Regions from separate parts of the Streptomyces sp. NBC_01116 genome, predicted to be linked through region 2. Evidence: riboswitches for the same ligand, from Rfam matches in the RefSeq annotation. Region 2 holds a riboswitch; each other region holds the start of a gene.
What was found. A riboswitch is a leader RNA that binds a small molecule or an ion and turns the genes downstream of it on or off. The one in region 2 is predicted to bind cobalamin.

Region 1 (2,987 bases), 1.5 Mb from region 2:
GACCGTCACGGAGCACGTGTGGGTGACCGACGTACCGGGGTACGCCCTGGCCGCCCAGTCGGTCGGGGTGGTCGGCGACGACGGGTTCGGCAGCGTCTACACCACGCCCGACGGCGGGCAGCTCCACCTGCGGGTGGAGCGCCGGGCGCACGCCGGAGCCGACTGTACGAAGGACCCCGCGCCCGCGGGCGGCCAGGAGCCCCTGCTGACCTGTGAGCGGGACGGCGAACAGTGGTACAGGGCCGCGGAGTCGGACCACGCGTACGCCTGGGAACAGGACGGACTGGTGGTCACCGTGAGCGGGGCGCCCGAAGAGGTGGACCGGGCGACACTGCGGGCAGCGGCGCGGGCCGCCCACCGCGCCGACGGCCACGAGCTGGACCAGGTGCTGCCGCCGGCCGACGACGCCCCCGGGCAGCCGCCGGTCGAGCGCGGCGACCTGCCGCCGGTGGGCGACGGCGCCCCGGACAACGACGTGGGTGCGAGTGGCTGACGCACGGGAACGAGTGGCCGGCACGGGAACGAGTAGCTGACACGGGAGCGAGTGGCGACATGGGAGCGAGTGGCTGATGGATCTGACGATCAGGGCGGCGGAGCCCGACGAGTACGCCGTCCTCGGCGAGATCGTCGCCGAGGCGTATCTCTGCGACGGTCTGCTGGACGGCCCGCAGGACCCGTATCTGCTCAAGCTGCGGGCGGTGGAACAACGGGCCGCCGAGGCCGAGGTCCTCGTCGCGCTCGACGCGCACGGGGCGGTGCTCGGCGGTGTGACGTATGCCGCACCCGGCATGCCGTGGCGCGACATCGCGGGACCGGACGAGGCCGAGTTCCGGATGCTGGCGGTAGCCCGCGAGGGGCGCGGACGGGGTGTGGGAGAGGCCCTGGTGCGGGCGTGCGTCGAGCGCGCCCGGTCCACCGAGGGCGTGCGGGCGCTGGCCCTGTCGACGCAGCCGGCCATGCTCGGAGCCCATAGGATCTACCGTCGGCTCGGCTTCGCGCGGACCCCCGAACGGGACTGGGAACCGGTGCCGGGACTACGGCTCATGACCTTCCGGCTGGAGCTGGGAGCGCCCTCCTGAGGGGCATGTTGAATCGTCGCGACACAACATGTGGGGGCCGCTTCATCCGGCGGCCCCCACATGTATGCTCGACCTCGCTGTCGCCGCAGGGGAATCCGGTGCGAATCCGGAACTGTCCCGCAACGGTGTGATCGGTGTGCTTTTGCACACCCGCAAGTCCGAAGACCTGTCGACAGCGCGTCCGGCTCGACCGAACCGGACGCCAGACGTCCGGGCCTCGCGGATAGGCCGGTGGACGCCGTCGCTGTGCTGCCCTGCCCCGGGTCTCGCGCTGCCCGGCTCCCCGCCTTCCGCCGGCCCCTGCCGAGCGAGGGAAAGCCCAGTGACCATCGCGCCCGCCGATCCGGTTTCAGCCACCGAATCCGCTGCCTCCACCACGTCCGGAGCAGGCACGAACGACGGCCCCGGGACCGCTTTGCTGCGGACCCTGACCGACCTCACCGTCGATCTTCCCGACACCGACCCCGGACGGGTCGCCGCCGCCGCGCTGCGCGGACGCAACGCCCGCTCCGACGAGGCCGAGCTGCGCTCGCTGGCCACCGAGGCCGCCGCGGGGCTGATCTCCGAGGACCCGGCGTACTCCAGACTCGCCGCCCGGCTGCTGACCCGGACCATCGCCGACGAGGCCGCGGGCCAGGGCGCGACGCACTTCTCCGCCTCGGTCGCCGTGGGCCACCGCGAGGGCCTGATCGCCGACCGCACCGCCGCCTTCGTGGAACTGCACGCCAAGGCGCTGGACGAGCTGGTCGAGCGGGCGCTGGCCGACGGCGCCGACGACCGCTTCGGCTACTTCGGTCTGCGGACGCTGCACAGCCGCTACCTCCTGCGGCACCCGATCACCCGGCAGGTCATCGAGACCCCGCAGCACTTCATGCTGCGCGTGGCCGCGGGCCTCGCCGAGGACGAGTCGGTGCGGGCGCTGGACGAGGTCGCCGCGCTGTACGGGCTGATGAGCCGGCTGGACTACCTCCCCTCCTCCCCCACCCTCTTCAACTCCGGCACCCGGCACCCGCAGATGTCCTCCTGCTATCTGCTGGACTCGCCGAAGGACGAGCTGGACTCGATCTACGACCGCTACCACCAGGTGGCGCGGCTCTCCAAGCACGCGGGCGGCATCGGTCTGTCGTACTCCCGCATCCGCGCCCGGGGTTCGCTGATCCGGGGCACCAACGGGCATTCCAACGGCATCGTGCCCTTCCTCAAGACGCTGGACGCCTCCGTGGCGGCGGTGAACCAGGGCGGCCGGCGCAAGGGCGCGGCGGCGGTCTACCTGGAGACCTGGCACGCGGACATCGAGGAGTTCCTGGAGCTCCGCGACAACACCGGTGAGGACCAGCGGCGTACGCACAACCTCAACCTGGCGCACTGGATCCCGGACGAGTTCATGCGCCGGGTCGACGCGGACACCGAGTGGTCGCTGTTCTCCCCCTCCGACGTGCCCGAGCTGGTCGACCTGTGGGGCGACGCGTTCGACGCGGCCTACCGGGCGGCCGAGGCCAAGGGCCTGGCGCGCAGGACGATTCCGGCGCGTGAGCTGTACGGCCGGATGATGCGGACCCTCGCGCAGACCGGCCAGGGCTGGATGACGTTCAAGGACGCCTCCAACCGGACCGCGAACCAGACCGCCGAGCCGGGCCGGGTCGTGCACTCCTCCAACCTGTGCACGGAGATCCTCGAAGTCACGGACGACGGCGAGACGGCCGTCTGCAACCTGGGCTCGGTCAACCTGGGCGCGTTCGTGGCGGACGGCTCGATCGACTGGGAGCGCCTGGACGCCACCGTGCGCACCGCCGTGACGTTCCTGGACCGGGTCGTCGACATCAACTTCTACCCGACCGAGCAGGCCGGGCGCTCCAACTCCCGCTGGCGGCCGGTCGGCCTGGGCGCGATGGGCCTCCAGGACGTCTT
Region 2 (2,987 bases):
CTCGACGACGCGGTAGGGGCCGGTCAGGTGTTCGTCGAGGATGTCCCGCCGCAGCCGGGTCAGCGCGTCCTTCTCCTTGCCCTTTCCCAGCACGAAGAAGACGTCGGCCCGGCGCATGGCCTTCACCGCGGCGAGCGTCAGGTGGTCGGGGTCGCCGGCGCCCATGCCGATGACGAGGATGTGACGGGGTGCGTCGTTCATGTCAGCCGTTCCTCCTGGTGGTACCTGCGATGCGCTGCGCCTCGTGCCCGCTGACGGGCTCCCCCGCCCGGACCCCGTGCAGCACGTGCGCCAGCACCTCGGCGCCCCGGACCACCCGGGGGCCGGGGCGGTTGTGGTGGGCCGGGCCGTCGAGGACCCAGACCTCCCCGGCGCGTACGGCGGGCAAGTCGTCCCAGCCGGGCAGCGAGGTCAGCAGGTCCAGCTCGCGTACGGTGCGCCCGGGCGGGAATCCGCAGGGCAGCAGCAGGACGACGTCCGGCCGGGCGTCCCGTACGGCGTCCCAGTCCATGGGCTTCGTGTGCTCGCCGGGCGCGGCGAGCAGCGGCGTACCGCCCGCGGCCGTGATCTGTTCCGGGACCCAGTGACCGGCCGGCCAGAGCGGATCCAGCCATTCGATCGCCACCACGCGCGGCCGCCGGAGCCCCTCGGTCAGGCGGCGCACGGCAGCCAGCCGGGCGGTCAGCTCCGCCCGTCGTAGTGCGGCCCGTTCCGGCACGCCGAGCGCGTCGCCGAGGCTGGTCAGACAGTCGAGTACGTCGTCGAGGGTGCGGGGTTCCAGGCTGAGGACGCGGGGCCCGCCGTCCAGCTCCCGTACCGCCCGTGAGACGCCGGCGTAGGAGAGAGCGCACACGTCGCAGAGGTCCTGGGTGAGGACCACATCGGGGGCGAGCGCGGCCAGGGCCTCGGTGTCCAGGGTGTAGAGCGAGGAGCCGGAGTGGGCCGCGCCGCCCACCGCGTCGGAGATCTCACGGCTCGTGAGGGTGTCCGGGGAGAACTCGGCGGCGGTGACGACGGGGATGGAGTCGACCGTTCCGGGCGGCCAGTCGCACTCGTGCGTCCGGCCCACCAGGGCGTCGGCCAGCCCCAGGACGGCCACCAGATCGGTGGCGGCGGGGAGGAGCGAGACGATGCGCATGCCCTCGACCCTAAAGCCTGGCTCCCGGGGGGCGGCGCGGGCGGGCGTCCGGGTGCGGATCGGGTCCGGAGCGAGGCGGGGTGGACTTACTAGGACGTCCAACTATATCGTCGGGGCAGCGGGGTGGCCGGTGCGCAGCCGGACGCCCTCAAGGCCCGTGGTGTCAGGGAAGCCGGTGCGAGTCCGGCGCGGTCCCGCCACTGTGACCGGGGAGTTCGTCCTCGCAGGACACGCCACTGACGGCGAAGCAGCCGTCGGGAAGGCATGAGGGCGAGCGCTGATCCGGGAGTCAGGATACCGGCCGCGGGATGTTCCGTGTTTCCACGAGGATGGAGCAGACACGCATGGCACCGGTCCGTTTTCCCGGCCCCGCAGGCACGTCACGGCGAGCGGTTCTTCCCGCCCCCTGACGGCCCCGCCCTCCGCGTCCACATCGGTCGGCCCCTCCGCGCCCGCGCACCGGATCACCGGCGCGCCGTGCGCCGGTGGCCGCCGCGCGCCATCCCCGGATCTCACCTGACCATCTCACCGACGAGAGCAGGCTTCCATGGTCCGCGAACTCACCCATGTCATCGGCGGCAAGCACACACCCGGCACCTCGGGCACCTACGGCGATGTCTTCGACCCCAACACCGGCCGGGTCCAGGCCCGCGTGCCGCTGGCCGACCGCTCCGAGACCGAGGCGGCCATCGCCGACGCCGAGCAGGCCCAGCGCGCGTGGGGCGAGTGGAATCCGCAGCGCCGCGCCCGCGTGCTGCTGCGCTTCCTCCAACTCGTCGAGAAGGAGAAGGGCTCCCTGGCCCGGCTGCTCTCCTCCGAGCACGGCAAGACCGTGGCCGACGCGCACGGCGACATCGCGCGCGGGCTGGACGTCGTGGAGTTCGCCGCCGGCGTCCCGCATCTGCTGAAGGGCGAGTTCAGCGACAACGCGGGCGCCGGGATCGACGTCCACTCGCTGCGCCGGCCGCTCGGGGTGGTCGCGGGCATCACCCCGTTCAACTTCCCCGCGATGATCCCACTGTGGAAGGCCGCGCCAGCCCTGGCCTGCGGAAACGCCTTCATCCTCAAGCCCTCGGAGCGGGACCCGTCGGTGCCGCTGCGGCTGGCGGAGCTGTTCCTGGAGGCGGGCCTGCCGCCCGGGGTTCTCAACGTCGTCAACGGCGGCAAGGAGGCCGTGGACACCCTCCTGGAGGATCCGCGCGTCAAGGCGCTCGGCTTCGTCGGCTCGACGCCCGTCGCCGCGCACCTCTACGCCACCGCCGCCGCCCACGGCAAGCGCGCGCAGTGTTTCGGCGGGGCGAAGAACCACATGATCGTGATGCCGGACGCCGACCTGGACCAGGCGGTGGACGCGCTGATCGGCGCCGGTTACGGCTCGGCGGGCGAGCGGTGCATGGCGATCTCGGTGGCCGTGCCGGTGGGCGAGGCCACCGCGGACGCGCTGGTCGCCAGGCTCACCGAGCGGATCGCCGGGCTGCGGATCGGCCGCTCGGACGACCCGGACGCCGACTTCGGGCCGCTGGTGGGCCGCGACGCGGTGGACCGGGTGCGCGGCTACGTCGACCTCGGCGTCCAGGAGGGCGCCGAACTGGTCGTCGACGGCCGGGACTTCACGCTGGAAGGGCACGAGGACGGCTTCTTCGCGGGCGCGTCGCTCTTCGACCGGGTCACTCCCGACATGCGGATCTACCAGGAGGAGATCTTCGGCCCCGTGGTGTCCGTGGTCCGCGCGGCGGACTACGAGGAGGCGCTGCGGCTGCCCTCGGAGCACCCGTACGGCAACGGCGTCGCGCTCTTCACCCGCGACGGCGACACCGCCCGCGACTTCACGCGCCGCGTCGACACCGGC
Region 3 (2,987 bases), 1.1 Mb from region 2:
CTCCGTCAGCGCGAACCACACCCCGCCGGACGCGCGGGCCCCTCGTCGTCGGTGCGGTGTCCGTCGTGGCAGCGATCGCGACGGCCCTCGGCCACGCCCTGCTGAACCCCTCACCTGTCCCGTCGCCCTCGGCCTCGGTCTCCGCCTCGCCGCGCTTCCCGTCCGCCGATCCCTCCTCGGCGCCGGCACCTCTAAAGCCTCCGCTCCACCGTGAGCTCGGTGGAGCGCTGGGAGAGGCCGACGGGGCCGTCCCCGACGGCGTGACGGTGCTCGACGACGGGATCCCGGCCGTCGCCAACCTCGACCCGGATCTGCTCCCGGCCCTCCGCCGGGCGGCACGGGAGGCGGCGCGGGACGGCGTCGAGTTCGTCGTCAACAGCGGCTGGCGATCACCGGAATATCAGGATCAGCTGCTCCGCAAGGCGATCGCGCGGTACGGGTCCGAGGCCGAGGCCGCCCGCTGGGTGGCCACCGCGAAGACGTCGCCGCACGTGTCGGGGGACGCGGTCGACATCGGACCGGCGGACGCGACGGAGTGGCTGTCCGAGCACGGCGCGGGATACGGGCTGTGCCAGACCTACCGGAACGAACCCTGGCACTACGAACTGCGCACGGAAGCGATCGACCGGGGTTGCCCGCGCATGTATGCCGACCCCACCCAGGACCCGAGGATGCGAAAGTGACCGGCAGCGAGCGAGGACGGACGATGACGCCGGTGGACACGGCCGGGACCGTACAGAGCGACGTGCCTACGGCCGGGACCGCACAGGGTGACGGGCCTACGGCCGGGACCGCGCAGAGCGACGTGGACGCGGCCTGTTCCCGGCAGGGCGACGCCGGTCTCCGGGACGCGGACCCCGGGGGCACCGGCCCCCGGCACACCGGCACGAGGAAGGGCGTCTGGACGCGCGGCCGGGTGCTCGCGGCGGCGTCGCTGCTGCTGGGCCTGCTCATGCTGCTGCACGCGAGCATCCCGAACCGGATCGGGAACCTCGGCAGTCTGGTGGAGACCTTCCTCCCGTGGTCCGGCCTGTTCATCCCGGTGCTGCTGGCCGGGGCGCTGCTGCGCCGCTCCGTCCTCGCGGCCGTCGCGCTCCTGCTGCCGGCCGTCGTGTGGCTGAACCTCTTCGGCGGACTGCTCACCGACAAGTCCCACCCGGGCGGCGACCTCACCGTGGTCAGCCACAACGTCGGCGCCGACAACCCCGACGTGGTGGGCACCGCACGCGCCCTGGTCGCCTCCGGCGCGGACGTGCTCGCGCTCGAAGAGCTGGACCCGGGGGCCCGGGGGACGTACGAGAGGGAGCTGGCGACCACGTATCCGCACCACACGGTGCTGGGCACGGTCGGCGTGTGGAGCAGACTGCCGCTGTCGGACACCCGGCCGGTCGACGTCGAGATGGACGCGGGGCCGCTGGGGGACGCGAAGCCCGCCGACGTCAAGCTGGAGTACAACCGGGGACTGCGTACCACGGTGGCCACGGACCACGGGCCCCTGGCGGTGTACGTGGCGCACCTCGGATCCGTACGGGTGAATCCCAGGGCGGGCCTCTCGTCGGGGCAACGGGACGCCGGCGCGCGGTCGCTCGGCCAGGCCCTCGCCGCCGAGCAGAACGAGCGGGTGGTGCTGCTCGGCGATCTGAACGGCACCCTGGACGACCGCGCGTACGCGGGCATCACCTCGCGGATGCGATCGGCGCAGGAGGCGTCCGGCGACGGGTTCGGCTTCAGCTGGCCCGCCACCTCCCCGGTGGTGCGGATCGACCAGATCCTGGTCCGCGGCGTGGAGCCGGAGAGTTCGTGGGTGCTGCCCGCGACCGGCAGCGACCATCTCCCGGTGGCGGCCCGCGTCAGCTGGTGACACCGCGGAGGGCTCCGGAGGCGCCGGGAATCCCCGACGGCCTCGGGGCGGGCGCCCGGACCCTCCGCGTCCCGCTGCGGTTCACCCGCCGCCGGGGCGCGATCAACGCACGCGCTAGGCTGCTTTCCGCCACGGGGGAAGTCCGGTCGAAATCCGGCGCTGACCCGCAACGGTAGACGGAGCCCCCGGGTTCCGTGAGCCCGATCACCCGCGGCGGAGAAGGCTCCTGACGATTCGCCGTGGACTGCGAATGGGCGCTGCGCGGGGCGGCCGCCGTCCGGGGCCGCTCCTCATCGCGCGACGCACGGCCCGAGGCGAAAGCGACCTGCCTGTGGCCACGTCCCTCGACCGCATACCCTCCAAGCCGTCGCGCCCCGCGCACCTCGGCACCGGACCGGCGCCACCCCGGCGCGTGCCCCTGCCGTTCCTCCTTGCCGGCCTGTGCGCGGCCCTGCCCCTCTCCCTCGTCTGCGGAGCGGCACTCGGGGCGTCGGGGCTCTCCTGGTCGGAGGTGACGCGCTATCTGTGGGCAGGGCTGGCCGGCGGAGCCATCGGCCCCGACGAGGTCCCGGGCTACACCATCGTCTGGGAACTGCGCCTGCCACGGGCCGTGCTGGCCGCCGTCGTCGGGGCCGGCCTGTCCGCCATCGGCGTCGCCGTCCAGGCCATGGTGCGCAACGCGCTGGCCGACCCGTTCGTGCTCGGCATCTCCTCGGGCGCGGCGGTCGGCGCCAACGCCGTGCTCATCTTCGGGACGTTGGGAGCGCTGGGCATCTGGGCCCTGTCCACGGCGGCGTTCCTCTCCGCACTCCTCGCCATGCTGCTCGTGTACGCGATCGCCCGCACCGAACGCGGACTGACCCCGCTCCGGCTCGTCCTGACGGGCACCGCGATGTACTACGGCTTCTCCGCCGTGACCACGTTCATGGTGTTCGCGGCCGAGCGCGGGGAAGCGGCCCGCTCGGCGATGATGTGGCTGCTCGGCAGCCTGAGCGGGGCCAACTGGGCCGCCGTGCCGATCGCCGCCGGAGCGGTGCTCGCCGGCCTCGCGCATCTCTGCTGGTCGGCACGGCGCCTGAACGCCCTCGCCATGGGGGACGAGACCGCCGCCGCCCTCGGGGTCGAT
Region 4 (2,987 bases), 610 kb from region 2:
GGGAACGTTCGCCGCACGTCTGCTTCTCACGGACCCGGCCCTGCCGACGACGCTGCACGGGCAGTGGCGGATCGAGGACGGCATCGTCGCCACGGCCGTGCTGGTCCGGCCCGACTGGCGGGCGAGCGACGGGTCGTGACGTCCGGTCGGCCGGTGCGCGTGGTTCGCGGTTCGCTTTGCGTGGTTCGCGGTGCGCTGTTTCCGGTTCGGGTTCGCGGGAGCGGTCGGCAGGCCGGGGAGCGCGTCGTGCGGTGAGGTCCGACGGGTGGTGCGAGGGCTGCGCGGTGGCGTTCGCTGAGCTGGGGGCCGTTGGCGGTGGTGGTGCGTGGCGTTCAGCCGGCCGAGGGCCGTTGACGGTGTCGCAGTGGCGTTCAGCCGCTCGTGGGAGCGGTCAGCGGGCGGCCCAGCGCCACGTTCCACCGGCCCGCCCGCCCGCTGAGTCCGGTCAGCGTCAGCGGGGCGACGTCCAGCCGCCAGAACGCCTCCAGCGGCAGCCGCAGGCCATGGACGACCACCGCCCGTACGACGGCTACCTCGGCCACGGCGAGAAAGCCCGTGTCGGGTGCGTCCGGCCCACCGAGGGAGTCCAGCCACCCTCCGATCCTCCCGACCAGGTCCCGCAGCGACTCGCCGCCGTGCGGAGCCGCCGACGGATCGCCGAGCCAGGCGGTCAGCTGAGCGGGTTCGGCGGCCGCCACATCGTCGAGGCGGCGGCCGGACCACCGCGCCAGGTCCCAGCCGGTCAGAGCCGGTTCGGTCCGCGCCGCCAGGCCGAGGGCCTCGGCGGTCCCGCGGCACCGCTCGGAGGGGCCGCTCAGCGCGATTCCGGCCACGGGCACCGCGTCGGCCGCCGCCAGCGCACGCTCCCGGCCGGACCGGTCCAGGGGAGCGTCGCCGTCGAATCGGGCCTCCCGCAACGCGGCGTTCATCGCCGGTGAGATCAACATCACGCGAACTGTCATGTCCCTGCCTTCACTTCTCCATCAGAGACCCCAGAGCCCTGTCGCCCCAAGGAATCCGCGTTCCGCCACCCCGCAGATTGGACCATGGCGGTGCCTGCGCGCAGGCGGTATGGTCACGTCGACCATGACGAGGGTGCGACGGAAGTCCGGTGGGAATCCGGCACGGTCGCGCCACTGTGAACCCGCGTCCGCGGGGAAGTCAGACCCGCCACCTTCGTCCGAGGCACCACGACAGGGACGCGTGTTCCCACAGGAGGTTCTGCCATGGCACAGTCCGCCGTTCCGGCGACAGGGGCAGCCACGATCGCCCCGATCTCGGCGAAGGCCATCGCCCCCTGGGCGGTCTTCTTCGGCATCCTCATGCTCGTCCTGCTGTACTTCGTCGGCGCCGAACAGGGCGCCACCGCGCTCATCTCTGGCGAAGGCGTCCACGAGTGGGTCCACGACGGCCGTCACCTGCTCGGCTTCCCCTGCCACTGAGGCACCTGAACAACCAGGGAATCAGCGGACACGGAAGCAAGAGAAATCAGGAAACCATCGTGAACTCCATATCTGTCAGAGCCCTGCTCGTGCGCGGCATGCTCGCGGGCCTGATCGCGGGCGCGTTCGCGCTCGCCGTCGCCTACTTCCTCGGTGAGTCCCAGGTGGACGCGGCCATCGCCCTCGAAGAGGCCCACAGCCACGACCACGGCGGCGGCGAGGAGTTGGTCAGCCGCACCATGCAGGCCACCGGCGGACTCGCCACCGGTGTCCTGGTGTTCGGCGTCGCGGTCGGCGGGATCGCCGCCCTCGTGTTCTGCTACGCGCTGGGCCGCATCGGCGGGTTCGGCCCCCGGGCCACGGCGGCGCTGATCGCGGGTGCCGCCCTGCTCACGGTCTACGTCGTGCCGTTCCTCAAATACCCGGCGAACCCGCCCGCCGTCGGCAACCCCGACACCATCGGCGAACGCACCGCCCTGTTCTTCCTGATGGTCGCCCTCAGCGTGCTGCTGGCCGTCGCCGCCGTCATCATCGGCAGACGGCTCGCTCCTCGCCTGGGCAACTGGAACGCGACCGTCGTGGCAGGCGCCGGCTTCGTCCTGCTGATCGGCCTCGCCTACGCCTTTCTGCCCTCCTTCGACGAAGTGGGCAAGGACTTCCCGGCCGGCCTGCTGTGGGAGTTCCGGCTCTCCACGCTCGCGGTCCAGGTGACGCTGTGGACCGTGTTCGGCGTCGTCTTCGGCCACCTCACCGAACGGCTGCTGGCGCCCGCCGCCCTTGCCGCGACGCCCCGCACCGCGAGCGCGGTGAACTGAGCCGGACCGTCTCCGTACAGCACGCGTACGCGTGCCGCACGGAGACGTTTGCGTCCGGACAGGTGAGGTCAGAGGCGGCGGGTCGCAGAGGTCTTCAGGGCGCGGGGGAGGAGGCGTCGGGGTCGCGCAGGCCGTCCTCGGTGCGGCGGGCGGCGTTGCCGACGATCCGTTCGAGGCTCTGCTGCACGTCGTGTTCCGTGCTCCCGTGCGGTGCGTACGCGGACACCGTGAGCACGAGGTCGCCGTTCCACAGGAGGAGGGTGCGGCCGGGGCGGCCCCCGTCGTCGGCCGGTATCGCGTAGGCGGCGTCGTGGACCTTCTCGGGCCCGCGCCCGTGAGCGCGGTCGAGGTCCTCCTTGACGCGGTACGCGTGACGGGCGGCCTCGGGGTCCTCGTACACCGAGGCCCTGGTGCTGAGCTTCCAGAACGTGCCGTCGGGAGCCTTCAGGTCCGCGAGGCAGCCGGTCTCCCGATAGAGCGGCCGTGCCCCGTTCTCCCCGATGTCCTCCTGCGCGTCGGAGGAGGCGGAGTCGGTGGTGCTGCCGAGAGTGAAGCCCTCGGCGGGCGCCGCACCCGTGAGGAGTTCGCACGGTCTGCCGGTCCAGCTGTGGGTCCCCGGCGGGCGAGCGGCCCGCTCCGCCGTCTCTCCGCTCTTTCCGTCGTCGCCGCCGGAGCAGCCGGCCGAAACCGCCACCGCCAGCCCGATGAGCGCGGCCGACCGCACCCGGCG

Region 1: linked by a shared signal. The riboswitch ahead of OG245_RS25890 (ribonucleoside-diphosphate reductase subunit alpha) and the one ahead of OG245_RS32275 (CoA-acylating methylmalonate-semialdehyde dehydrogenase) in region 2 are both predicted to bind cobalamin.
Region 3: linked by a shared signal. The riboswitch ahead of OG245_RS36605 (FecCD family ABC transporter permease) and the one ahead of OG245_RS32275 (CoA-acylating methylmalonate-semialdehyde dehydrogenase) in region 2 are both predicted to bind cobalamin.
Region 4: linked by a shared signal. The riboswitch ahead of OG245_RS34965 (CbtB-domain containing protein) and the one ahead of OG245_RS32275 (CoA-acylating methylmalonate-semialdehyde dehydrogenase) in region 2 are both predicted to bind cobalamin.

Annotation. Positions count from the first base shown of each region.
Region 1 is NZ_CP108644.1:5,849,368-5,852,354, reverse strand. Features, by position in the region: gene OG245_RS25900 (hypothetical protein) at 1-493, shown strand, start outside; gene OG245_RS25895 (GNAT family N-acetyltransferase) at 570-1,079, shown strand; cobalamin riboswitch at 1,132-1,268, shown strand; gene OG245_RS25890 (ribonucleoside-diphosphate reductase subunit alpha) at 1,402-2,987, shown strand, end outside.
Region 2 is NZ_CP108644.1:7,357,625-7,360,611, reverse strand. Features, by position in the region: gene cobF (precorrin-6A synthase (deacetylating)) at 1-201, opposite strand, end outside; gene OG245_RS32280 (cobalamin-binding protein) at 203-1,138, opposite strand; cobalamin riboswitch at 1,280-1,459, shown strand; gene OG245_RS32275 (CoA-acylating methylmalonate-semialdehyde dehydrogenase) at 1,686-2,987, shown strand, end outside.
Region 3 is NZ_CP108644.1:8,444,103-8,447,089, forward strand. Features, by position in the region: gene OG245_RS36595 (M15 family metallopeptidase) at 1-683, shown strand, start outside; gene OG245_RS36600 (endonuclease/exonuclease/phosphatase family protein) at 707-1,861, shown strand; cobalamin riboswitch at 1,964-2,092, shown strand; gene OG245_RS36605 (FecCD family ABC transporter permease) at 2,193-2,987, shown strand, end outside.
Region 4 is NZ_CP108644.1:7,970,426-7,973,412, forward strand. Features, by position in the region: gene OG245_RS34955 (4'-phosphopantetheinyl transferase) at 1-139, shown strand, start outside; gene OG245_RS34960 (histidine phosphatase family protein) at 372-962, opposite strand; adenosylcobalamin (AdoCbl) riboswitch at 1,089-1,181, shown strand; gene OG245_RS34965 (CbtB-domain containing protein) at 1,227-1,442, shown strand; gene OG245_RS34970 (CbtA family protein) at 1,502-2,257, shown strand; gene OG245_RS34975 (hypothetical protein) at 2,352-2,987, opposite strand, start outside.